2 regions of the Nocardioides sp. NPDC092400 genome follow, and region 1 is predicted to be linked to the other one. Evidence: predicted binding sites of a transcription regulator. Region 1 holds the regulator's gene; the other holds the start of a gene.

The links. The regulator HrcA, encoded in region 1, represses chaperone genes, less so after heat shock. The targets are predictions, from matches to a motif close to TTGGCACTCGNNNNNNNCGAGTGCCAA.
Region 2: a site for HrcA is predicted at 5,399-5,425, ahead of groES (co-chaperone GroES). Genes of this name have one in related genera too.

What each region holds. Positions count from the first base shown of each region.
Region 1 is NZ_JBFBFJ010000005.1:46,924-58,824, reverse strand. It holds gene AB0N29_RS15795 (error-prone DNA polymerase) at 1-3,011, shown strand, start outside; gene AB0N29_RS15790 (intradiol ring-cleavage dioxygenase) at 3,057-3,962, shown strand; gene hemW (radical SAM family heme chaperone HemW) at 4,012-5,232, shown strand; gene AB0N29_RS15780 (DUF4870 domain-containing protein) at 5,236-5,751, opposite strand; gene AB0N29_RS15775 (DUF3097 domain-containing protein) at 5,748-6,599, opposite strand; gene AB0N29_RS15770 (hypothetical protein) at 6,652-6,888, opposite strand; gene AB0N29_RS15765 (MBL fold metallo-hydrolase) at 6,907-7,752, opposite strand; gene AB0N29_RS15760 (hypothetical protein) at 7,800-8,534, opposite strand; gene hrcA (heat-inducible transcriptional repressor HrcA) at 8,703-9,737, shown strand; gene dnaJ (molecular chaperone DnaJ) at 9,790-10,962, shown strand; gene AB0N29_RS15745 (16S rRNA (uracil(1498)-N(3))-methyltransferase) at 10,962-11,702, shown strand; gene AB0N29_RS15740 (Gmad2 immunoglobulin-like domain-containing protein) at 11,710-11,901, opposite strand, start outside.
Region 2 is NZ_JBFBFJ010000003.1:210,896-222,796, reverse strand. It holds gene guaB (IMP dehydrogenase) at 1-447, opposite strand, end outside; gene AB0N29_RS12885 (GNAT family N-acetyltransferase) at 617-1,519, opposite strand; gene AB0N29_RS12880 (glycosyltransferase family 39 protein) at 1,629-3,140, shown strand; gene groL (chaperonin GroEL) at 3,244-4,866, opposite strand; gene groES (co-chaperone GroES) at 4,959-5,255, opposite strand; gene AB0N29_RS12865 (class I SAM-dependent methyltransferase) at 5,453-6,631, shown strand; gene AB0N29_RS12860 (B12-binding domain-containing protein) at 6,638-7,672, opposite strand; gene AB0N29_RS12855 (MBL fold metallo-hydrolase) at 7,750-8,394, opposite strand; gene AB0N29_RS12850 (S-(hydroxymethyl)mycothiol dehydrogenase) at 8,394-9,506, opposite strand; gene AB0N29_RS12845 (SigE family RNA polymerase sigma factor) at 9,665-10,198, shown strand; gene AB0N29_RS12840 (hypothetical protein) at 10,195-11,349, shown strand; gene AB0N29_RS12835 (MMPL family transporter) at 11,468-11,901, shown strand, end outside.

The sequences.
Region 1 (11,901 bases):
CCGAGGGCACCCACCTGCTGGTGCTGGCGCGCGGGGTGGAGGGCTACCACCGGCTGGCCGCGGCGATCACCGACGCGCACCTGCGCGGGGAGGAGAAGGGCCGGCCGGTCTACGACCTCGCCGAGCTCGGCGAGCGGGGGCGCGGGCACTGGCTGGTGCTGACCGGGTGCCGCAAGGGCGCGGTCCGCTCCGCGCTCCAGGCCGAGGGCGCGCCGGGCGCGGCCCGCGAGCTGCGCCGGCTGGTCGAGCTCTTCGGCCGCGACTCCGTGGCCGTGGAGCTGGTCGACCACGGCTACCCGACCGACTCCGGCCACAACGACCTGCTTTTCGCCCTGGCCGCCGAGCACGGCCTGCCCGCCGTGGCGACCAACAACGTGCACCACGCCCGGCCCGGCGACCACCGGCTCGCCGCCGCGATGGCCGCGATCCGGGCCCGGCGCAGCCTGGCCGAGATGGACGGCTGGCTGCCGGCGAGCGGCGCGGCCTGCCTGCGGTCGGGGGAGGAGATGGCGCGCCGGTTCGCCCGCTACCCCGGCGCGGTGAGCCGCTCGGTCGAGCTGGCCGACCAGGTCGTGCTCGACCTGCAGAAGGCGACGCCGCGGCTGCCCAAGGACGGCATCCCCGACGGGCACACGCCGATCAGCTGGCTCAAGGTGCTGACCTGGCGGGGCTTCGAGGAGCGGTACTACGGCACCGACCTGGAGGCCGAGGCACGGGCCAAAATCCTGCACGAGCTGGAGGTCATCGAGCGCAAGGACTTCGCCGGCTACTTCGTCATCGTCCACGACATCGTGGCCTTCGCCCGCTCGCGCGGGATCCTCTGCCAGGGCCGCGGCTCCGCGGCCAGCTCGGTGGTCTGCCACGCCCTCGGCATCACCGCGATCGACCCGGTCTTCTACCGGCTGCCCTTCGAGCGGTTCATCTCCGAGCACCGCGACGAGGAGCCCGACATCGACGTCGACTTCGACTCCGACCGCCGTGAGGAGGTCATCCAGTGGGTCTACGAGCGCTACGGCCGGCACAACGCCGCGCAGGTCGCCAACGTCATCAGCTACCGCCCCAAGATGGCCGTCCGCGACGCCGCCAAGGCGCTCGGGTACTCCCCGGGCCAGCAGGACGCGTGGTCGAAGTCGATCTCGAGCTGGACCAAGGTCGAGCCCGACGGCGACCCCGGCGAGGCCGAGATCCCGTCGCCGGTCGTCGCGCTGGCCAACCAGCTGCTCTCGGTGCCGCGGCACCTCGGCATCCACTCCGGCGGCATGGTGCTGACCGAGCGGCCGATCGGGGAGGTGTGCCCGATCGAGCATGCCCGGATGGAGAACCGCACCGTCCTGCAGTGGGACAAGGACGCCTGCGAGTTCATGGGCCTGGTCAAGTTCGACCTGCTCGGCCTGGGGATGCTCTCGGCGCTGGACCACATGATCCGCATCGCAGGGGAGCACCTCGGCGACCACTGGGAGCTGGCCACGATCCCCAAGGAGGAGCCGGCGGTCTACGACATGCTCTGCCGGGCGGACTCCATCGGCGTCTTCCAGGTCGAGAGCCGGGCCCAGATCGGCACCCTCCCGCGGTTGCAGCCGCGCTGCTTCTACGACCTGGCCATCGAGATCGCCCTGATCCGTCCCGGCCCGATCCAGGGCGGCGCGGTCCACCCCTACGTCCGCCGCGCCACCGGCCGGGAGCCGGTCGACTACCCGCACCCCGAGCTGGTGCCCGTCCTCGAGCGCACCCTCGGCGTCCCGCTGTTCCAGGAGCAGCTGATGGACATGGCCAAGACGATCGGCGACTGCACCCCCGACGAGGCCGACCTGCTGCGCCGGGCGATGGGCTCCAAGCGCGGCGTGGAGCGGATCGAGAGCATCAAGCACAAGCTGTACGCCGGCATGGAGCGTCGCGGGATCCTCGGCGAGGACGCGGACGCGATCTACGTCAAGATCCTGTCCTTCGCCAACTTCGGCTTCGCCGAGAGCCACTCGCTCTCCTTCGCCAAGCTCGTCTACGCCAGCTCCTGGTTCAAGCTGCACTACCCGGGGGCGTTCCTCGCCGGGCTGCTGCGCGCCCAGCCGATGGGCTTCTACTCCCCGCAGTCGCTCGTCGGCGACGCCCGCCGCCACGGCGTCACCGTGCTCAAGCCCGACCTCGAGCGCTCCGGTGCCCGGGCCGACCTGGAGCCGCTGGGCCCGGACGCGCGCACCACCGGGATGGACTCCTGCCTGCTCGACCACCCCGGCAAGACGTTCTTCGTGCCGGGCACGCCCGACCCCACCCCGCAGCACCGGCGCGACGCGGCGTACGCCGTGCGGCTGGGCCTGGACTCCGTCCGCGGCATCGGCGCCGACGTCGCCGCGCGGATCGTCGCCGCGCGTGCGGAGCGGCCCTTCGCCGACCAGGTCGACCTCTCGCGGCGCGCCGGCCTCGACGCACGGCAGCTCGAGGCGCTGGCGACGGCCGGCGTCTTCGACAGCAGCGGGCTGAGCCGCCGGCAGGCGCTGTGGAACGCCGGGTGGACCGAGCGGGAGGACCAGCTCGAGGGGGTCCGGGTCGCCGGGGACGCACCGATGCTGCCCGAGATGGACGAGGTCGAGGTGACGATGGCCGACCTCTGGGCCACCGGGGTCACCACCGACAGCCACCCCTTCGGCCACCTGCGCGACCAGCTGCGCCGGTCGGGGGTCAGGTCGGTGGCCGACCTGGCCACCACCGAGCCGAACCGCCGGATCAGCGTCGCCGGGCTGGTCACCCACCGCCAGCGCCCGGGCACGGCGGGCGGGGTGACCTTCCTCAACCTCGAGGACGAGACCGGCATGCTCAACGTCATCTGCACCGTCGGCGTGTGGCGCCGGCACCGCAAGGCGGCCGCGGGGTCCTCGGCGGTGGTGATCCGCGGGATGCTCGAGCGCGAGGACGGCGCCACCAACCTGGTGGCCGACAAGATCTCCTCCCTCGAGGAGCTCCACCCCGAGGCCGGCCGGGCGCTGCGCGAGAAGCACCGCTCTCGTGACTTCCGCTGAGCCCGCCCACAGGGTCCGCACAGCCGCTCCGGCTTCGCTGGGGCCATGACCGACCACCGCCCTGATCACCGCCCCGACACCGACGGCCTCGAGGACCACGACCTCGGCCTCTCCCACGACCTGCCGCGCATCCTCGGCCGCCGCCGGATCCTCGGCCTCGCTGGCGGGGTCGGCGTCGCGGCCGCCCTGGTCGCCTGCGGCACCGACGACGGCGTCGACCTGACCGCGGCGGGGCAGCGGCCGGAGCCGCCCGCCGGGGTCGGCGGCGGTCCGGGCGGGCCGGGTGGCGGGTCCGGCGGCGCGGCGTCGGACGTCGAGGTCGCCGAGGGCGAGATCCCCGAGGAGACCGCCGGGCCCTACCCGGGCGACGGCTCGAACGGCGCCAACGTCCTGACCGAGTCCGGGGTGGTGCGCAGCGACCTCACCACGAGCTTCGGCTCCGCCTCGGGCACCGCCGAGGGCGTCCCGGTGACGATCAGGCTCCGGGTGCAGGACCTCTCCGGCGAGGACGTCGCCCCGCTGGCCGGCGCGGCGGTCTACCTGTGGCACTGCGACCGCGACGGCGAGTACTCGATGTACTCGGAGTCCATCGCCGAGGAGAACTACTTGCGCGGCGTGCAGGAGACCGACGCCGCCGGCCGCGTGGAGTTCACCAGCATCTTCCCCGCCTGCTACGACGGCCGCTGGCCGCACATGCACTTCGAGGTCTACTCCTCGCTGGCGTCCGCCACGACGTACTCCAACAAGATGCGCACCTCCCAGCTCGCGCTGCCCGAGGACGTGTGCCGCGAGGTCTACGCGACCGAGGGCTACGAGCAGAGCGTCACCAACCTCGAGCGCGTCACCCTCGACTCCGACAACGTCTTCTCCGACGGGCACTCGCTGCAGCTGGCGCGGGCCACCGGGTCGGTCGAGGAGGGCTACGTGGTCAGCCTCAACGTCCCGGTCTGAGCCGTCCGCGGATGTGGCCGGCCCGGCCCCCGGTGGGAGGATGGAGCGCGTGCCTTCCGTCCTTCCCGCCGGTGACCCGGTGCCCGAGGACGGCACCCTCCCCGAGGAGTCGCTCGCACGGCTGGGGGAGCGTCCCTTCGGCTTCTACGTACACGTGCCGTTCTGCACCGTGCGCTGCGGCTACTGCGACTTCAACACCTACACCGCCTCCGAGCTCGGGGCGGGTCCGGGCGGGATCTCGCGCAGCTCCTACGCCGCGGCCGCGGTCGAGGAGGTACGTCGCGCGCGGCGCGTGCTCGGCGACCGGGACCTGCCGGTGGAGACGGTGTTCCTGGGCGGCGGCACCCCGACGCTGCTGAGCCCCGCCGACCTCGGGTCGGTGCTCACCGCGATCGACGAGGAGTTCGGCCTCGTCCCGGGCGCCGAGGTGACCACCGAGGCCAACCCCGACAGCGTCGACCTCGGCTACCTCGACGGTCTCCGGGCTGCCGGGTTCACCCGCGTCTCGATCGGCATGCAGTCGGCGGTGCCGCACGTGCTCCGCGTGCTCGACCGCACCCACGACCCGCTCCGCGTCCCGGCCGCCGTGGAGTGGGCCCGGGCGGCCGGCTTCGACCAGGTCAGCCTCGACCTCATCTACGGCACGCCGGGGGAGTCCCTCGACGACTGGGCGACCTCGCTCGACGCCGCACTGGCCTGCGCGCCCGACCACGTCTCGGCGTACGCGCTGATCGTCGAGGAGGGCACCGCCCTGGCCCGGCAGGTGCGCCGTGGCGAGGTGCCGATGCCCGACGACGACGACCTGGCCGACAAGTACCTCCTCGCCGACGAGCGGATGTCGGCCGCCGGCCTGGGCTGGTACGAGGTCTCGAACTGGAGCCGCGACCAGGCATCGCGGTGCCACCACAACGAGCTGTACTGGACCGGCGCCGACTGGTGGGGCGTCGGGCCGGGTGCCCACTCCCACGTGGGCGGGACCCGCTGGTGGAACGTCAAGCACCCCGCGGCGTACGGCGACCGGATCGCGGCCGGGCTCAGCCCCGCCCACGCCCGCGAGGTGCTGGAGCCCGAGGACCAGCGCGTCGAGCGGGTGCTGCTCGAGCTGCGCCTCGCCGACGGCCTGGACCGTGCCGTCCTCGACGCGGCCGGGAACGCAGCAGTCCCCGACCTCGTGGGCCGGGGACTGCTGGTGGAGCGGGGGGACCGGCTGGTGCTCACCCGCGACGGACGGCTGCTCGCCGACGCCGTGGTGCGCGACCTGCTCGGGTGAGCCTCAGCTGACCATCCGGATCGTCAGCGGGTAGCGGTACAGCTCGCCGTTGCTCGCCTTGACCGAGCCGATGATCGTCAGCACCAGCCACGCGATGCCGACGATCGGCAGCAGCAGGAAGCCGATCAGCACGAAGACCAGGACGAACGACACGAGCCCGTAGATCAGGATCGAGAGCTGGAAGTTCAGCGACTCCACGGCCTGCGCGCGGACGTAGCCGGACTGGTTGCCCTTGACGAGCATCACCAGCAGCGGGCCGAGGAACGCCATCGCCACGAAGGCGCCGATCAGGGCCGACCAGTGGGCGGCGCCGCCCCAGGTGCGCTCGTCGGGGTTCATCGGGCCGCCGCCCTGGTAGGGCTGGTACGGCGGCTGGCCGCCCGGCGGCTGCTGGCCCCACTGCGGCTGGCCCCACTGCGGTGCGGGCTGCTGGCCGTACTGCTGCGGGGGAGGCTGCTGTCCGTGGGGCGGCCGGTCGGCCGGGTCCTGGGACGGCGGCGGGCCGTAGGGGTCGCTCACGGTTGCTCCTCGGTGACGAAGTCGATCAGTTCCTCGACCCTACCCAGCAGCGCGGGCTCGCAGTCGCCGAACGAGTGCACCTTGGAGAGGATGTGCTTCCAGGCCCGCGCGATGTCGGCCTGGTCGCGGTGGGGCCAGCCCAGCTGCTGGCAGACGCCCTTCTTCCACTCCAGGTGGCGGGGGACGTCCGGCCAGGCATCCAGGCCGAGCCGCTCGGGCTTGACGGCCGCCCAGATGTCGATGAACGGGTGGCCGACGATCAGCACGTGCTTGCCGACCGGCGTGCGACGGACGGCGTCGGCGATCCGGCTCTCCTTGGAGCCCTTGACGAGGTGGTCGACGAGCACGCCGACGCGCCGGTTCGGGCCGGGTCGGAAGTCGCGCAGCTGCTCGGAGAGGTCGTCGATGCCGTCGAGGTACTCGACCACGACGCCCTCGATGCGCAGGTCGTCGCCCCAGACCTTCTCGACGAGCTCGGCGTCGTGGCGGCCCTCGACGAAGATCCGGCTGGCGCGCGCGACGCGGGCCTTGGCGTCGTGCACCGCGATCGAGCCCGACGCGGTGCGCGTGGGCCTGGCCGGTGCCGTACGGCGGACCGGGGCGGTGAGGATGACCGGCTTGCCCTCGAGCAGGAACCCGGCCCCGAGCGGGAAGGTGCGGCGGCGGTCGCGCCGGTCCTCGAGGGTGACGGTGTGCAGGTCACGGTCGACGGCGACGATCTCGCCCACCCAGTCGGTGCTGACCTCCTCGACGACGGCCCCGATCTCGGCGGGTGCCTCGACGGCGCGGCCTCGCTTCGGGGCGCGCCAGTCGGTGGAGAGGACGTCGGGTCCGTAGCGGTCGCTCACCCGACCGACGCTAGGCGGGGCCGCCGACGCTCGCGCGCACGGCGCGCCGGGGTCAGCCGTCCTGTGACGTGCCCGACCCCTGCTGGGCGCCGCCCTGCTCCTGGGCCTGCTCCTGGGCCTGCTCCTGGTCGGTGTGCTTGCCGTCCTCGAGGAGGTCGCCGGCGGTCTCGCCGGGATCGAGCCCCTCGGCGAGCGGGTTGTCCTCGCCGGGCTGGAGGTCCTCGGGCAGCTGGTCGTCGCCGATGCCGGTCGCGTCCCGGCCGGCGTCCTCGGGGGTGGGCTCGCTCATGGCGGCCCGTTACCCGGATCAGATCAGCGGCAAGCGCCGCTGGCTGCGCGGCAGCTGGGCGTAGGCGCGCGCCACCGCGGTAGCCACGTGCTCGCGCGGCCAGGGCCACTCGGCGGCGTCGAGCGCCTCGCCGAGGGGCACCCCGCGGGTCGCCAGGTCGCGTGCGGTCTCGGCCAGCACGCCGATGGTGTTGCGCTGCTCCTCGACGAACTCGCGGTCGACGACCGGTCCGTGCCCCGGCACGACGACGGAGGTCGCCGTGGTCAGCCCGAGCACGATGTCGAGGCTCAGCGGCCAGTCCATCGGCCAGGAGTCCTCGCCGAACGACGGCGGGGCCGAGGACTCCACGAGGTCGCCGGCCACCAGCACGTCGGCGTCGGGCACGCGGAGCACGAGGTCGCCCGAGGTGTGGCCGCGGCCGGGGTGCACCAGCTCGAGGGCGCGGTCGCCGAGGTCGAGGACCCGGGCGGAGGAGAAGGTGTGGTCGGGCGGCACGACGGTGCTGGCGAGGAGCTCGTCGCGGTGCTCCTTGTCGGTCCCGGCCTGCTCCTCGAGCGCGGCGACCGCGCCCCGCTCCAGCTCGGCGAGCGCCTCCTCGTGGGCGTGCACCGGGACCTCGGGCCAGACCTCCCGGAACGCCTCGTTGCCCAGGAGGTGGTCGAGGTGCCAGTGGGTGTTGACGACCGCCACGACCTCACCGGCGCCGAGGGCGCGCACGTCGCGAATCAGCTCGCGGCCCGCGGCGGTGGAGGCGTGGGTGTCGACGACCACCAGCCCGCGCTCGCCGCCGACGACGGTCGTGGTCACGTCGTACCAGGGGCGACGGGTCACCCAGACGCGGTCGGCGATCTCGGTGAAGGTCACTCGGGGAGCCTAGGTGCACCTGCCCCGGGCGTGCCCCGGGCTCTCGGTCAGCACATGCCGTGGTGCAGCTCGCGGCGCAGCATGTCGCCGAGCTCGGCGGTGGTGCGCGCCGCGCGGGGGAAGTGCAGCACGGTGCGGTCGGCCCCCTCGGGGCCCACCCACTGCAGCTCGACCCGGTCGGCGCGCAGGTCCGCCAGCGCCACGCCGACGACGTCGCCCATCCGGGTGCCGGTCGTGGTGGAGACCGCGCGGCGCAGCTCCTCCTGGTGGTGGCTGTTGGCGTGCTCGACCGAGCGCTGGAGGTAGCCGCGGTTGAGCTGGTGCTCGCCGGCGCGGAAGCTGGCCACGTCGACCCGCAGCTGCTGCTCGGCGCCGGCACCCCGCCGGCCCAGGGCGACGAGGTCCGGCTCCAGGGCGACGACGTCGCGGGGGTCCCCGCAGCACTCGCAGGTCTCCCGGCCGCGGACGACCAGGCGCCCGGCGATGCTCAGCGTGGCCTCGCGGTCCTCCGAGCCGGGGCGGCCCAGCCCGCTGTGCACGGTGAGCAGGGCGCGGCGACCGGCGGCCGCCACCACGGCGAGGTCGGAGCCGAGCGCGGTGGAGAACGTCGGCTCGCCTCCGCAGTCCTGCATGCCCGTGCCCTCGGCCTCCGGACCCTCCAGGACGTCGGGGGCGCCGTCGACGACCAGGTGGACGCTCGCGGGACAGGAGAGGATGCTGCGGGCGGCGGCCGCGAGGCGGCTCGGGTCGTGGCGCGTGGTGCTGCTCGGGACGACGGTCATGGTGCTCCCTCGGCAGGGCCGGCAGTGGGTGACTTAGGTGAGCCTAACCTATGCGTCGGTGGTGGCTCTCGGGGAAGGCGACGTCTCGGTCGGCGAGACCCGAGGCGGTACCGCGGCGCGCTACAGTTGGCACTCAGTCGTGACGAGTGCCAGAGGTAGGGAGGCGACGTGCAGGAGGACCGCAGGCTCGCCGTGCTGCGGGCCATCGTCGAGGACTACGTGGCCACCGAGGAGCCGGTCGGCTCCAAGGCCCTGGTCGAGCGCCACGGGCTGGGCGTCTCGCCCGCCACGGTCCGCAACGACATGGCCGTCCTCGAGGACGAGGGCTACATCACCCAGCCGCACACCAGTGCCGGCCGGGTGCCGACGGACAAGGGCTACCGGCTCTTCGTCGACCGGTTGAGCACCGTCAAGCCGATGACCGGCGCGGAGAAGCGCGCCATCGCCTCCTTCCTCGACGGGGCGGTCGACCTCGACGACGTCGTGACCCGCTCGGTGCGGCTGCTCTCCCAGCTGACCCGCCAGGTCGCCGTGGTCCAGTACCCCACGCTCTCGCGCTCGACGGTGCGCCACGTCGAGCTCGTCGCCCTCACGCCGAACCGTCTCCTCGTCGTGCTCATCCTCAGCACCGGTCGCGTCGAGCAGCGGCTGGTCGAGCTGCCCGCCGAGCTGTCCGAGGAAGCCCTCGCCGACCTCCGCTCGCGGGTCAACCACGCCGCGACCGGCGAGGTGATCTCCGACGCCGTGCGCCGCCTTCGCGAGGCGGTGCCGGAGGTCCCCGGGGACGCCCCCGACCGCGACGACGGCGTGACCCGCGCGGTCGTCGAGACCCTCGCCGACGCGATGGAGGACCACCGCTCCGACGAGCGGATCGCCGTCGGCGGTGCCGCCAACCTCGCGCGGTACGGCGACTCCTTCGACTCCGCGGTCCGGCCGCTCCTCGAGGCGCTCGAGGAGCACGTCGTGCTGCTCCGCCTGCTCGGCGAGGCCACGACCGGTGGCGCCGTCACGGTGCGCATCGGCGCGGAGGGCCCCTACGAGCAGTTCGCCTCCACGAGCGTCGTCGCCACCGGCTACGGCCCCCGCGACGAGGCGCTCGCCACGTTGGGCATCGTCGGCCCGACCCGCATGGACTACCCGGGCACGATGTCCGCGGTGCGCGCCGTCGCCCGCTACGTCTCCCGCATCCTCGACGAGGGCTGACCGCCCCGCGTCGCGGCGTACCTCTCTCACCTCGATCACCGAAGGAACCCAGTTGAGCCAGGACCTCTACGAGCTGCTCGGAGTCGACCGCGACGCGGACGACACCGCGATCAAGAAGGCCTACCGGCGGCTGGCTCGGCAGTACCACCCCGACGTCAACCCCGACCCGGACGCGCAGGAGCGGTTCAAGGAGGTCTCCACCGCCTACGAGGTGCTCTCGGACCCGCAGAAGCGTGCGGCGTACGACCGCGGCGGCGACCCGTTCGGCGGCGGCGCGGCGGGCTTCGGCCAGGGGGCGGGCTTCTCGTTCACCGACATCATGGACGCCTTCTTCGGCGGCCAGCCCGGCGGCGCGGGCGGCGGGCGGGGCCCGCGGCCCCGCGTGCGCCGCGGCCAGGACGCGCTGATCCGGCTCGAGGTCGACCTCGCCGAGGCGGCGTTCGGCGTGACCCGCGAGATCAAGGTCGACACCGCGGTGCTCTGCACCACCTGCCACGGCGACGGTGCCGCGCCGGGCAGCCACCCCGTGCCCTGCGAGACCTGCCGCGGCCAGGGCGAGGTCGCCCAGGTCCAGCGCTCGTTCCTCGGCGAGATCCGCACGCTGCGCCCGTGCGCGGCCTGCCGCGGCTTCGGCACGATCATCCCCGAGCCGTGCCGGGAGTGCTCCGGTGACGGCCGCGTCCGCTCGCGCCGCACCCTGACGGTCAAGATCCCCGCCGGCGTCGACACCGGCACCCGCGTCCAGCTGGCCGAGCAGGGCGAGGTCGGCCCCGGCGGCGGCCCCGCCGGCGACCTGTACGTCGAGATCCAGGTCGCGGCGCACCCCGTCTTCACCCGGCACGGCAACGACCTGCACTGCACCGTCACCGTCCCGATGACCGCCGCCGCGCTCGGCACCTCGCTGACGCTGCCCACGCTCGAGGCCGACGTCGAGCAGGGCGCCGACTCCGGGGTGGAGACCGAGTTCGCCCTCGAGATCCCGGCCGGGACCCAGTCGGGCACCGAGCAGGTGCTGCGCGGTCGCGGCGTGCCCGGGCTGCGCGGCGGTCGCGGCGACCTCGTCGTCTCGGTCGCGGTGGAGACCCCGCAGCGGCTCGACCCCCGCCAGGAGGAGCTGCTGCGCGAGCTGGCCGCGATCCGTGGCGAGGAGACCCCGACCGGCCAGGTCAAGCCCGGATCGAAGTCGTTCTTCGGGCGGCTGCGCGACGCCTTCGACGGTCACTGATGTCGCTCCCGGTCCACCTCGTCCCGACGCTGGCCGGGGTCGGCGCCGGGGCCACCGTGACGGTCGAGGGCGACGAGGCGCACCACGCCGTCGCCGTGCGCCGGATGCGGGTGGGGGAGCCGCTGGTCCTCACCGACGGCTCCGGCACGTCGGTCACCGGCGAGGTCGCCTCGACCGGCAAGCGCGTCCTGGACGTGCGGGTGAGCGACGTGCGCCGCGTCGAGGCGCCGTCGCCGTCGGTGGTCGTGGTCCAGGCGCTGCCCAAGGGGGAGCGCGGCGAGCTGGCGGTCGAGGTGCTCACCGAGATCGGGGCGACGACGATCGTGCCGTGGGCGGCCTCGCGCTCGGTGGCGGTCTGGAAGGGCGAGCGCGCCGCGAAGTCGTTGGCCAAGTGGCGCTCGACCGCCCGTGAGGCGGCCAAGCAGGCCCGGCGCTCGTGGTTCCCCGAGGTCGCCGAGCTCGCCTCGACGGCGGAGGTCGTGCGCCTGGTCGCGGACGCCTCGCTCGCCGTCGTGCTGCACGAGGAGGCCGCCGTGCCGCTCGCCGCGCTCCGGGTGCCGAACGACGGCTCGATCGTCGTCGTGGTCGGCCCGGAGGGTGGGCTGACCGAGGAGGAGGTCGCGGTCTTCACCGCGGCCGGCGCCTCCTCGGTGCGGATGGGCGCCGAGGTCCTGCGCACCTCCACCGCCGGCGTCGCCGCCGTCGCCGCGCTCCTGTCGCGGACCTCGCGCTGGGGCTGAGCCCCCGCTACTCCACGACGATCGTCTTGCTGTCCTCGGTCGGCCCGCCGCCCTCGCCGCCGGAGGGGTCGTCGGTCATCGCGACGAAGGTGTAGGTGCCCGGGTCGAGGCTCGACACGTCGACCTCGCTCTCCCAGGGGTAGAGCTTGTCCATCCAGCCCTCGGCGGTCGCGAACCCGTCGAGCACGACCTCCCCGCC
Region 2 (11,901 bases), on a different contig from region 1:
CTCCGCGACCGGGGTGAACCGCAGGTCGCGGTTGGTGATGATGCCCAGCAGGCGCTGCTCGCCGTCGACGACCGGGAAGCCGGAGACGCGGTACTCCCCCGCCAGCTGGTCGAGCTGCTCGAGCGTCGCGTCCGGACCGATCGTCACCGGGTTGGAGATGATCCCCGTCTGGGTCCGCTTGACCAGGTCGACCTGGTAGGCCTGGTCCTCGATCGAGAGGTTGCGGTGCAGCACGCCGAGTCCGCCCTGGCGGGCCATGGCGATCGCCATCCGCGACTCGGTGACCGTGTCCATCGCGGCGCTGACCAGCGGCACCCGCAGGCTGATCTCGCGGGTCAGCCGGCTGGTGGTGTCGATGTCGGAGGGCGCCAGGTCGGAGTACCCCGGCAGCAGCAGGACGTCGTCGTAGGTGAGGCCGAGAGCGGCGAACTTGTCAGGGAGCTCCACCCGTCCAGCCTACCGGCGTCGACGACGCTCCTCGGACCGGCCGGATGGTGGTGGGCGGGCGTGGGGGCGCGTCGGAATCCCCGGGGCCCCGGGGATTCCGGCACTTCTCGGGGGATGCATCGCCTGAGAAGTGCCGGTTCCACCTGAGGAGTAGTCGCCCGCGGGTGGGTCAGGCGGTGAGCGGACGCAGCTCGCGCACGGCGATGCGGACGGTCAGCACGTCGGCCGCCATCCGGATCCGCCCGCGCATGCCGGCCGCGAGCACCATCGGGAGCACCGCCTGGTTGTCCGAGCGGGTGGTGAGCACGATCTCCCCCGCACCCAGCGTGTGCGCGAGCCGGGCCGCGTCCACCAGCAGCCGGGTGCCGATGCCCCGTCGCTGCCACGCCGGGTCCACCCGGAGCACGACCTGCCGGGCGCCCGGGTCCTCCTCGAGCTCGCCCTGGACGGTCGCGAGGCCGACCACCACACCGTCGACGACGGCGCTGATGGAGTCCCCGTCGACGACGTGCTCGGGCATCGTGCCGCCGCCCATCCGCCGCCCGGGGGTCACCGCGATGGCCGACTCGGCCTTGGTCCGCTGCAGCACGTCGCTGACCAGGTCGGCGATCGCCGCTCCGCGGGCGTGCTCGGTGGCGGTGAACGCCGCGGTGCGGCGTACCTGCACCTGCACGTCGCCGACGGTCATCTCCATGACGTCCTGCGGCGGCCCGGCCGGGTCGACCGCGTCGGCCTCGGCGTCGAAGAGCCTCGCGACCACGTCGGGGAAGGACATCGGCGAGGCGAGGATGGTGCGGGCGGCCTGGACGTACCGGGTCGGCTGGTCCGACAGCGCCGCCTCCGTGCAGGGCTGGACCACGACCGAGCGGCCGCCGGCCCGCTCCACCAGGTGGGCGGTGGCCGAGGCGCCCCACCCACCGGGGGTGCTCAGCACCAGCTCGTCGGTCACGGCCTCGACGCCGGGGAAGATCTGCAGGCCCAGGATGTTCACGCCGGCCCGTCCGCAGTGCTCGGCCAGCACGGCCAGCGCTCCGGGTCGGTCGGGCAGGGTCGTCCGCACTCGCCACAACATGCCGCCACCCTCGCCCGGCGAGGTTGCCGGACCGGGTCGCCGATGTTTCCCCCAGGTCACACGGGTGGGGGCCGCGGCTCGGCGGGCGGCGTCTGGGAACCTGTGCCGCATGCTCGACCGGCTGCAGCACCAGGCGCGGTGGGTCGGTGCCCGGATCGACTCGCGGTGGACGGTCGCGGTCGCCGCGACCCTGGCGTTCCTGCTCCGACTGCCGGGCCTGACCCGGCCGCTGCGCCCCGACGAGGCCGGGTTCACGCTGGTCGCCCGGAGCTGGGACCCCCGCCCCGACAGCGTGTACGGCGACCTCTTCGTCGACCGGCACCCGCTGGTGATCGCCGTCTTCGCGCTGACCGACCGGGTCGGCGGCGAGCACGCGATCCGCGTCCTGGGCGCGGTCGCCTGCGTGCTGGCCGTCCTCGCCGCGGCCGCGGTCGCCCGGCGGGTGGCCAGCGAGCGGGCCGCGCGGTGGACCGCGGTGGCCGTCGCCGCGCTGCTCACCAACACGGTGATCGACGCCGTCGCGGTGAAGGGCGAGATCCTGGCGCTGCCGTTCCTGCTCGGGTCGATCTGGCTGGCGCTCGAGGCCCTCGAGCGCCACTCGGCCGGGCACGCGTTCCTGGCGGGCCTGCTGGCGGCCACCGCCCTCGGGATGAAGCAGAGCCTGGTCGGCGGGCTGGCCTTCGGAGCCGTCCTGCTGGTCGCCGCCCGGCTCACCGGCCGGCTGGACACGCGCACGTTCGCCCGCCTGGCCGCGGCCGCGGTCGGCGGGGTCGCCGTACCCGTGCTGGCCACGGTGACCTGGGCGCTCGCGGCCGGCGTCCACCTCGAGGAGGTCTGGTACACCGTCTACGGCTTCCGCACCGACGCGACCGCCGTCCTCGGCGACAGCGGCGCCGACGCACCGGCCGCCCGGGCTGCGACGCTCGCCTTCGCCGCCCTCGCCGCGGGGATGCTGCTGGTCATCGGCGGCTTCCTCGTCCACGTCCGCCGCGAGTGGCGCGCCGACCCGGTGGTCACCGCCGCGACGGTCGGGATCGTCGTCGCCGACGGCCTCGCGCTCGCGCTCGGCGGCAGCTACTGGCGCGACTACCTCTTCGGGCTGGTCCCCGCGACCGCGCTGTGCGCGGCGCTGCTCGCCCGGCACCGCACCGGTCGCGGCCGGACGATGCGCGTCGTCATCGGGCTCAGCGCCGTCTCCTCCCTGGTCTGCCTGCTGGGCTGGGCGGGCTGGAACGCGCTGGACTACCAGGAGTTCCACGAGGCCGACACCGGCACCGCCATCGCCGCCGCCGCCGAGCCGGGCGACACCCTGGTCGTCTTCGGCGGCCGCGCGGACCTGCAGCTGAGCAGTGGCCTCGCCACGCCGTACCCCCACCTGTGGAGCCTGCCAATGCGCACCCTCGACCACGGGTACGGCGACCTGCGCACCCTGGTCGAGGGCCCCGACGCGCCGACCTGGCTGGTCGCCTGGGTGCCGTGGGGAGCGTGGGGCGCCCCCGGCGCCGAGGAGCTGCACGACGCGGTGCGGGCCCGCTACGAGCGGCACGGCACCGGCTGCTCGGACCGGCCGGTCTACCTCCTGCGCGGCCTCGACCGGCCCGCGCTCGAGGTCGACTGCTGAGGGCCGCTCCGCTCCTGCGGCAGGTTCGGGAACGCCGACGGCGCCGGCCCCCTCGCGGGGACCGGCGCCGTCTCGGTGCTGGTGGTGCTGGTGGTGCTGGGTCTCAGTGACCGTGGCCGTGACCGTGGCCTGCGGCCGCGGTCTCGTCCTCCTCCTCGGGCTTGTCGACGACCAGCGTCTCGGTCGTCAGCAGCATCGCCGCGATCGAGGTGGCGTTGACCAGCGCGGAGCGGGTGACCTTGACCGGGTCCAGGACGCCCTGGGCGACCAGGTCGCCGTACTCGCCGGTGGCGGCGTTGTAGCCGTTGCCGACGCCGAGCTCGCGGACCTTGGTGGTCACGACGTAGCCGTTCTCGCCACCGTTCTCGGCGATCCAGCGCAGCGGCTCGTCGGCCGCCTTGCGGACCACGCGGACGCCGACGGCCTCGTCACCGGTGAGGCCGAGGTCGTCGTCGAGGACGGAGACGGCGTGGATGATCGCGGAGCCACCGCCGGGGACGATGCCCTCCTCGATCGCGGCGCGCGTCGCGGAGACGGCGTCCTCGATGCGGTGCTTCTTCTCCTTCAGCTCCACCTCGGTGGCGGCGCCGACCTTGATCACGCACACGCCGCCGGCCAGCTTCGCGAGGCGCTCCTGGAGCTTCTCGCGGTCCCAGTCGGAGTCGGTGTTCTCGATCTCGGCCTTGATCTGGTTGACGCGGCCCTCGACCTCGGCGGCGTCACCGGCGCCGTCGACGATCGTCGTCTCGTCCTTGGTGACGACGACGCGGCGCGCCCGGCCCAGGACCTCGAGGCCTACCTGGTCGAGCTTGAGGCCGACCTCGGGGGCGATGACCTGACCACCGGTCAGGGTCGCGATGTCCTGCATCATCGCCTTGCGGCGGTCGCCGAAGGCGGGGGCCTTGACCGCGACGGCGTTGAACGTGCCGCGAATCTTGTTGACCACCAGCGTCGACAGCGCCTCGCCGTCGACGTCCTCGGCGAGGATGAAGAGCGGCTTGCCGGCCTGGATGACCTTCTCCAGCAGCGGCAGCAGCTCGGAGACGGAGGAGATCTTCCCCTGGTGCAGCAGGATGTAGGGGTCGTCGATGACGGCCTCCATCCGCTCGGGGTCGGTCACGAAGTACTGGCTGATGTAGCCCTTGTCGAACTGCATGCCCTCGGTGAAGTCCAGCTCGGTGCCCATGGTGTTGGACTCCTCGACGGTGATGACACCGTCCTTGCCGACCTTGTCGAAGGCCTGCGCGAGCAGGTCGCCGATGTGGCTGTCGCGCGAGGAGATCGTCGCGACCGACGCCATGTCCTCGCGGGTCTCGACCTCGCGGGCGGCGTCGCGCAGGGCGTTGCCGACGGCCTCGGCCGCGGCGTCCATGCCCCGCTTGAGGCCCATCGGATTGGCGCCGGCGGTGACCGCCTTGAGGCCCTCGTGGACCATCGCCTGGGCGAGGACGGTCGCGGTGGTGGTGCCGTCACCGGCGACGTCGTTGGTCTTGGTGGCGACCTCCTTGCACAGCTGGGCGCCGAGGTTCTCGAACGGGTCGTCCAGCTCGATCTCACGGGCGACGGTCACGCCGTCGTTGGTGATCGTCGGGGCGCCCCACTTCTTGTCGAGGACGACGTAGCGGCCCTTGGGGCCGAGCGTCACCTTGACGGCGTTGGCGAGCGCGTCGACGCCGCGCTCGAGCGCGCGACGGGCGGACTCGTCGAACTCCAGGATCTTGGGCATGACTCTCCTAGCAGGTGGTGCGGGAAAGAGGACCGGGTCGTGTGCCGTCCGACGCGCCGAAGCGCGTCGTCAGGCACACGACCCGGGAGAGATCAGGAAACGATCGCGAGGACGTCGCGCGCGGAGAGGATGAGGAACTCCTCGCCGGAGTACTTCACCTCGGTGCCGCCGTACTTGCTGTAGATGACCTTGTCGCCCACGGAGATGTCCATGGGGACGCGCTCGTCACCGTCGTCGTTGAAGCGGCCGGGGCCGACGGCCACGACCTCGCCCTCCTGGGGCTTCTCCTTGGCGGTGTCCGGGATGACCAGGCCGGAGGCCGTGGTCTGCTCGGCGTCGAGCGGCTTGACGACGATGCGGTCCTCGAGGGGCTTGATGTTGACCGACACGATGTCGACCTCCACTTTCAAACTCAGATGTCTCAGGCGGGTGGTGCACGTCTGGTGCCTGCGGTCCCGGAGCACGCCGTCGCGGGGGTCGTGCTCGGTAGGCAAGCGCTGGCACACCCACGGGGAGAGTGCCAGGACAGAAACTAGCACTCACCTCGCGCGAGTGCCAGGGACCCCCGGCCTGCGAGGATCGCGGGGTGGACCTCGACGCCTTCCGCTGGCTGCTCACCGACGCCGGCCAGGCCCTGCTCGACCGGGCCGAGGAGCTCGTCGAGGCCGAGCCGCTCGCGGCCCAGACCGCGCTGCGGCGGGACGCGACGCCCGAGCACGCCGCCGCGGCGCTGACCCAGGCCCGGCTGCGCGAGCGGGCGCGCGCCAAGTTCGGCGACCTGGCCGCCCGGATGTACTTCACCCCCGACGGCCTCGAGCAGGCCACCCGGCTGCCCGTCGCGCGGCACCGCGCCGCCCGCCTGCAGGCGTACGCCGCGCGGACGCTCGTCGACCTCGGGTGCGGGATCGGCGGCGACCTGGTCGCGGCGGCCGGCGCCGGCCTCACCTGCGCGGGGGTCGACCTCGACCCGGTCCGCGTCGCGGTCGCCGAGGCCAACCTCGCCGCCCTCGACCTGCCCGGGGCCGTCATGGTCGCCGACGCGACGACGGTCGACCCCTCCCCCTTCGACGTCGCCTTCGCCGACCCCGCGCGCCGGGGCGCCCGCGGGCGCACCTTCGACGTCGACGACTGGACCCCGCCCTGGCCGTTCGTCGAGCGCCTCCTGCGCCGCGACTCCTGCGTGAAGGTGGCCCCCGGCATCCCGCACGCGCTGGCGCCCCACGGGGTCGAGGCGGAGTGGGTCAGCGACCACGGCGAGGTCAAGGAGGCCGCGCTGTGGTCCGGCGGCCTCGCGACGACCGGCCGCCGCGCGACCGTGATCGGCGAGGGGGGCCTGGCCACGCTGACCGACGAGGACGCCCCGCCGCTCGGCGAGGGGGGCGTCGGGGTGCGCCCGGTCGGCCGCTACCTCTACGAGCCGGACGGTGCCGTCGTCCGCGCCGGCCTGGTGACCGCCGTGGCGGCCGCCGTGCAGGGCGGGCTGGTCGACGAGCACATCGCCTACGTCACCGGCGACGCGGCGTACCGCTCGCCCGTCGCGCGCGGCTACGAGGTGCTCGAGGAGCTGCCGTACCGGGAGAAGGCGCTGCGCGCCGCCCTGCGCGAGCGCGGCATCGGCACGCTGACGATCAAGAAGCGCGGCGTCGACGTCGTGCCGGAGCAGCTGCGCAAGCGGCTGGCGCTGAGCGGGGACGAGGCGGGGACGGTCGTGCTCACGCGCGTCGCCGGCGCCGGCACGGCGCTGCTCGTGCGCCCGCTGGCCTGAGCGCGGCTAGACCGAGGTCGCGAGGCCGTCGGTGAACCCGCCGTCGGTCGTCCCGCCCACGGGCGCGGACCCGGCCAGGTGCACCCGGGCCAGCGGGTGGCCGCGCAGCGGGACCGCGAGCAGCTCCCAGAGGTCCTGGACCAGCACGGCGTCCGCACCGCGGGCCGCGAGCACCTGGGTCAGCCAGTCGCGGACCTCGACCATGATCGTCTCGTCACCGGTCACCAGCGAGGACGCCAGGCACCCGAGGACGTGCTCGACGTGCTCCTCGAGCTCGGCCCACCACGCCGGCCGGACGGCGAACGGGTGCCGGGCGGCCAGCGCCCGGAGCACGTACGGCGTGATCTCGTGGCGGAACTCGGCGAGCCAGGCCGCCTCCACCTCCGCCGGGCTCGCCGGCTCCGGTGCCTGCGTCGGCAGCCGCCGGGGCAGCTGCTCGAGCAGCACGACGACCTCGGCGACCGAGGCGGCGTACGCCGTCGCGCCGACGGCGGTCGCCCGGGCGGGGTCGCCACCGAAGGCGGGTCCGCCGGCGAGGACCGGGATGCCGGTCGCGCGGACGTTCTCGAGCAGCGGCTTGAGCGCCGCCAGCGACGAGGTGCGCCCGGCGGTCACCAGCAGCGCCCGGGGCTTGCGGGTCAGGACCTGGCGCAGCAGGTCGGTCCCCACCGCGGCGCCGCCGACGAAGGTCGTGCGGTAGCCCGACGCCGCCAGCCCCTCGGCCAGCACCAGTGCGGGCAGCTCCTGGCGGTCGGGCGTCGCGACGACGACCAGGGGCCGGTCCGCGGGCGGAGCCGGCGCGAACGAGCACAGCCAGTGCACCAGGCCCTCGTTGATCGAGGTGGCCGCCTGCTCCTGCTCCAGGGTCCACTCGCCGCTGAACCAGCACTGCGCGAGCCGCTCCTGGGCGGGGACGATGACCTCGTCGATGATCTCCAGGTGGGTCCGGCCGGCGTCGCGGATCCGCTTGACGGCCGCGAGCGCACCGGCCCGGTCCCCCTCGCGCAGCGCGCCCCAGTAGTCCGCCCGAGCTTGGTCCACGCGCTCCTCTGCCCGGAACCGGCGCCCCACATTCTTGGAGCGTTCCAACGCCCCCGGTCCCGGGCCGAGGGGCTCGGTCAGGCCCCGAGCGCCGCCTTCTCCGCGCCGATCGTGGTGTCGTCACCGTGCCCGGTGTGGACGACCGTCTCGTCGGGGAGCGCGAACAGCTTCGCGCGGATCGACGCCTCGAGGGTGGGGCGGTCGCTGTAGGAGCGACCCGTCGCGCCGGGCCCGCCCTGGAAGAGCGTGTCCCCGGTGAAGACGCACCTCAGGTCCGGCGCGGAGAAGCAGACCGCACCGGGCGCGTGGCCGGGGGTGTGCAGCGCGCGCAGCACCACGCCGGCCACGGTGACCTCCGACCCGTCGGCGAGGTCGAGGTCCCACAGGCGGTCGGTGTGGGTGAGCTCCCACAGCGGCCGCTCGTCGGGGTGCAGCAGGATCGGGGCGCCCGACCCGCCGTTGACCCGCTCGCGCAGCGCCGGGGCGACCCGACAGTGGTCGTCGTGGGCGTGGGTCAGCAGGATCGCCTTGACCGTCCGGTCGCCGACCACGTCCATGATCGCCTCGACGTCGTGGGGGGCGTCGACGACGACGCACTCGGAGTCGTCGCCGACGACCCAGATGTTGTTGTCGACGTCGAAGGTCTCGCCGTCGAGGCTGAACGTGCCGCTGACGACGGCGTGGTCGACCCGGACCGCGCCGGCGCTGCTGTCCGCGGTCATCAGAAGACCACCACCGAGCGCAGCACGTTGCCGTGGTGCATCTTCTCGAACGCCGCCTCCACGTCGTCGATGCCGATCTCCTCGGTCACGAAGGCGTCGAGGTCGAGCCGGCCCTGCTGGTAGAGGTCCACCAGCATCGGGAAGTCGCGGGTGGGCAGGCAGTCGCCGTACCAGCTGGACTTCAGGGAGCCGCCGCGGCCGAAGACGTCGATCAGCGGCAGCTCGGGCACCTTCATGTCCGGGGTCGGCACGCCGACGAGCACGACGGTGCCGGCCAGGTCGCGGGCGTAGAACGCCTGCTCCCACGTCTCCGGGCGACCGACGGCCTCGATGACGACGTCCGCACCCTCGGCGCCCTCGTACGTCGCCGAGCAGATCTCCTTGACGCGCGTGAGCACGTCCTCGCTCGAGGAGTCGATGGTGTGGGTCGCGCCGAGCCGCTTCGCGGCCCCGAGCTTCTGGGCGTCGATGTCGATCGCGATGATCGGGCTCGCGCCGGCCAGCGCGGAGCCGGCGACCGCGGCCACGCCGACGCCGCCGCAGCCGATGACCGCGACCGACTTCCCGCGGGTGACGGCGCCGGTGTTGATGGCCGCGCCGATGCCGGCCATCACGCCGCACCCGAGCAGGCCGACGGCGGCGGGGCGGGCGGAGGGATCGACCTTCGTGCACTGGCCGGCCGCGACGAGCGTCTTCTCGGCGAAAGCGCCGATGCCCAGGGCGGGGCTCAGCTCGGTGCCGGCGTCGTCGCCCTCGGCGAGGGTCATCCGCTGGGTGGCGTTGTGGGTGTTGAAGCAGTACTGGAGCTCGCCGCGCTTGCAGGCGCGGCACTCGCCGCACACCGCGCGCCAGTTCAGGACGACGAAGTCGCCCGGGACCACGTCGGTGACGCCCTCGCCGACGGCCTCGACCACGCCCGCGGCCTCGTGGCCGAGCAGGAACGGGAACTCGTCGTTGATGCCGCCCTCGCGGTAGTGCAGGTCGGTGTGGCACACGCCGCACGCCTGGATCGCGACGACCGCCTCCCCCGGGCCCGGGTCCGGCACGTTGATCGTCGTCACCTCGACCGGCTGTCCCTTGCCGCGGGCGACGACCGCCTTGACCTGCTGCATTCGGTGCTCCTCCTGGGTTGTGGTGCTGGGCTGCCATCACCCTAGGACGGAGGGCTGCAACCTTCCGCAGGGCCGTGGCGTCCTCTGCACGAGACACCACGGAGGTCGACATGCCACCCACCAGGCTCGTCGCGGCGACGGGCACCGACACTGCAGCCATGGTTGATCGCGAGGTCGCGCGCGACCGCGAGTTCACCGACTGGCTCGCCGCCCGGCAGCCGGCGCTGCTGCGCACGGCGTACCTGCTGACCGGCGGCGACCGCCACACGGCCGAGGACCTGCTCCAGACCTCGCTGGCCAAGCTCTACCTGGCGTGGGACGGCGTGCGCGACCGGGGCGCGGTCGACGCCTACGTCCGCCGGATCATGGTCAACGAGCACACCTCGCTGTGGCGCCGCGGCTGGCGGAAGCGCGAGCACGCGACCGACCAGGTCCCCGAGCCACCGCCGGTGCTCCCGGCGTACGACGACGGGACGGGCGGCCAGCTGTGGTCCGTCGTCCAGACGCTGCCGCGGCGGGCGCGCGCCGTGCTCGTCCTGCGCTACTACGAGCAGCTGACCGAGGCCGAGACCGCCGAGGCGCTCGGCGTCTCCGTCGGCACCGTGAAGTCCCAGTGCAGCCGCGCCCTCGCGACGCTGCGCGAACGCACCCCGAGCCACCTGGACCCGACCTCCCGGGAGGAGGAGCGATGACCGACACCTTCGAGGACCGCCTGCAGCGGGACCTGCGCTCCCGCGCCGACCTGCTCCTGGACGCCCCGCTCACCCTCCACGACGTCAAGGGCGCGGCCCGCACCATCCGGCGGCGCCGGCGGGGCGCCGCCGCGGGGGCCGTGGCCGTGCTGCTCGTGGCGGTCGGGGTGCCGCTCGGGGTCCTCGCCGCCTCCGGCGGTGACGACCGCGTCGTCGAGCCGGCGCCCGCGGTGTCCGTGCCGGACCCCGGCTACCTCGAGGGCGGCACCGTCCGCCTGCTCGACGGCACCGAGGTCCCGCTCGCCGGCGTGCGGGCGGTGCGCGGCTGGGCCGCCGTGGGCGAGGGGTACGTCGCCGGCGCGACGCGCCAGGGGACCGAGGTCGTCTCCCTCCACGACGCCGACGGCTCCCTGCGGACCACGTGGCCGGTCTCGCCGGGCGCGTCGTTCGTCGTCGACGGGGACGGACGGCACGCGGCCTGGTTGCTGCCCGGCGACGAGGTGGTCCTGCTCGACGGGGCCACCGGGGAGACGACCCGGCTCGGCCGGGTCACCGGCGGCACCGAGCTCCAGCCGCGCGGCATCGTGGGCGAGTGCCCGGAGGACTGCGGCGTGGTGGTGACCGAGAACGGCGAGGCGGGGTTCGGGCCGACGTACCTGGTCCCGACCGAGGGGCCGGTCGAGCCCTACCTGCCGCAGATCCCGCTGGTCACCGCCGTCGCACCCGACGACGCGCTCGTGGCCGGGGTCGACCGGCCCGCGCCCGACGACCTCCACCAGTGCACGGCCGTCTGGGAGCCGGGGGCGGCCGGGCCGCTGTGGGAGGACTGCGTGGAGAACGTCCACGTCTTCTCCCCCGGCGGCACGCGCGTCGCCACGACCTTCGCCGAGGGAGCGGGCGCGCGGGAGCTGCGGCTGCGGGACGCCCGCTCCGGGGCGGTGCTCCACGAGATCCCGATCGCCGACGCCCTCGACGGCTTCGTCTGGGAGGACGAGGAGCACGTCCTGGTCGCGGTCCTGGATGACGGCGAGTGGTCGGTGGTGCGGATCGGCACCGACGGCAGCGAGACGAGGGTCGCGGGGCCGGCCGCCCCGCTGCCCGGGGACATCGCGGAGGTCTCGTCGCCGTACGTGCTGCCGACGGCACCCTGAGCCCTCTGCGGGGCACCTCGGTGGTTCCCGGGGCACCCCTGACGGTTCCCCTGGTGTTCCCCTGGGACGGCCGGAAATCGGAGGCGCGGCGTCGGCGCCGAGCACTACGGTGAGAGCCGTGTTCAGAGCGCTCGGCAACCTCGCCTCCCGTCGTCCCTGGTTCGTCATCGCCGCGTGGGTGATCGTCGCGGTGGGCGTGGTCGCCTTCGCGCCCGCCCTGCAGACCACGCAGGAGGAGTCGGAGTTCCTGCCCGACCACTACGAGTCGGTCAAGGCGACCGAGCTGCAGTCCACGGAGTTCCCCGGCGCCACCACGCCGGCGGCGATCCTCGTCTTCGAGCGCGCCGACGGAGCCGCCCTGACCGAGGACGACCAGGCCGAGGTCGGCCGGATCGCCGAGGAGCTCGGGCCTCGGCTGGGGAAGGAGACGTTCGTCCCCCAGGTCGTGACGACCACCCCGGACGGACAGCCGCAGCTCGCCGAGGACGGGCTGGCCCAGCTCGGCGTGATCGGCCTCGCCGAGGGCGCCACCGGGTTCGACCCGCAGGCGTT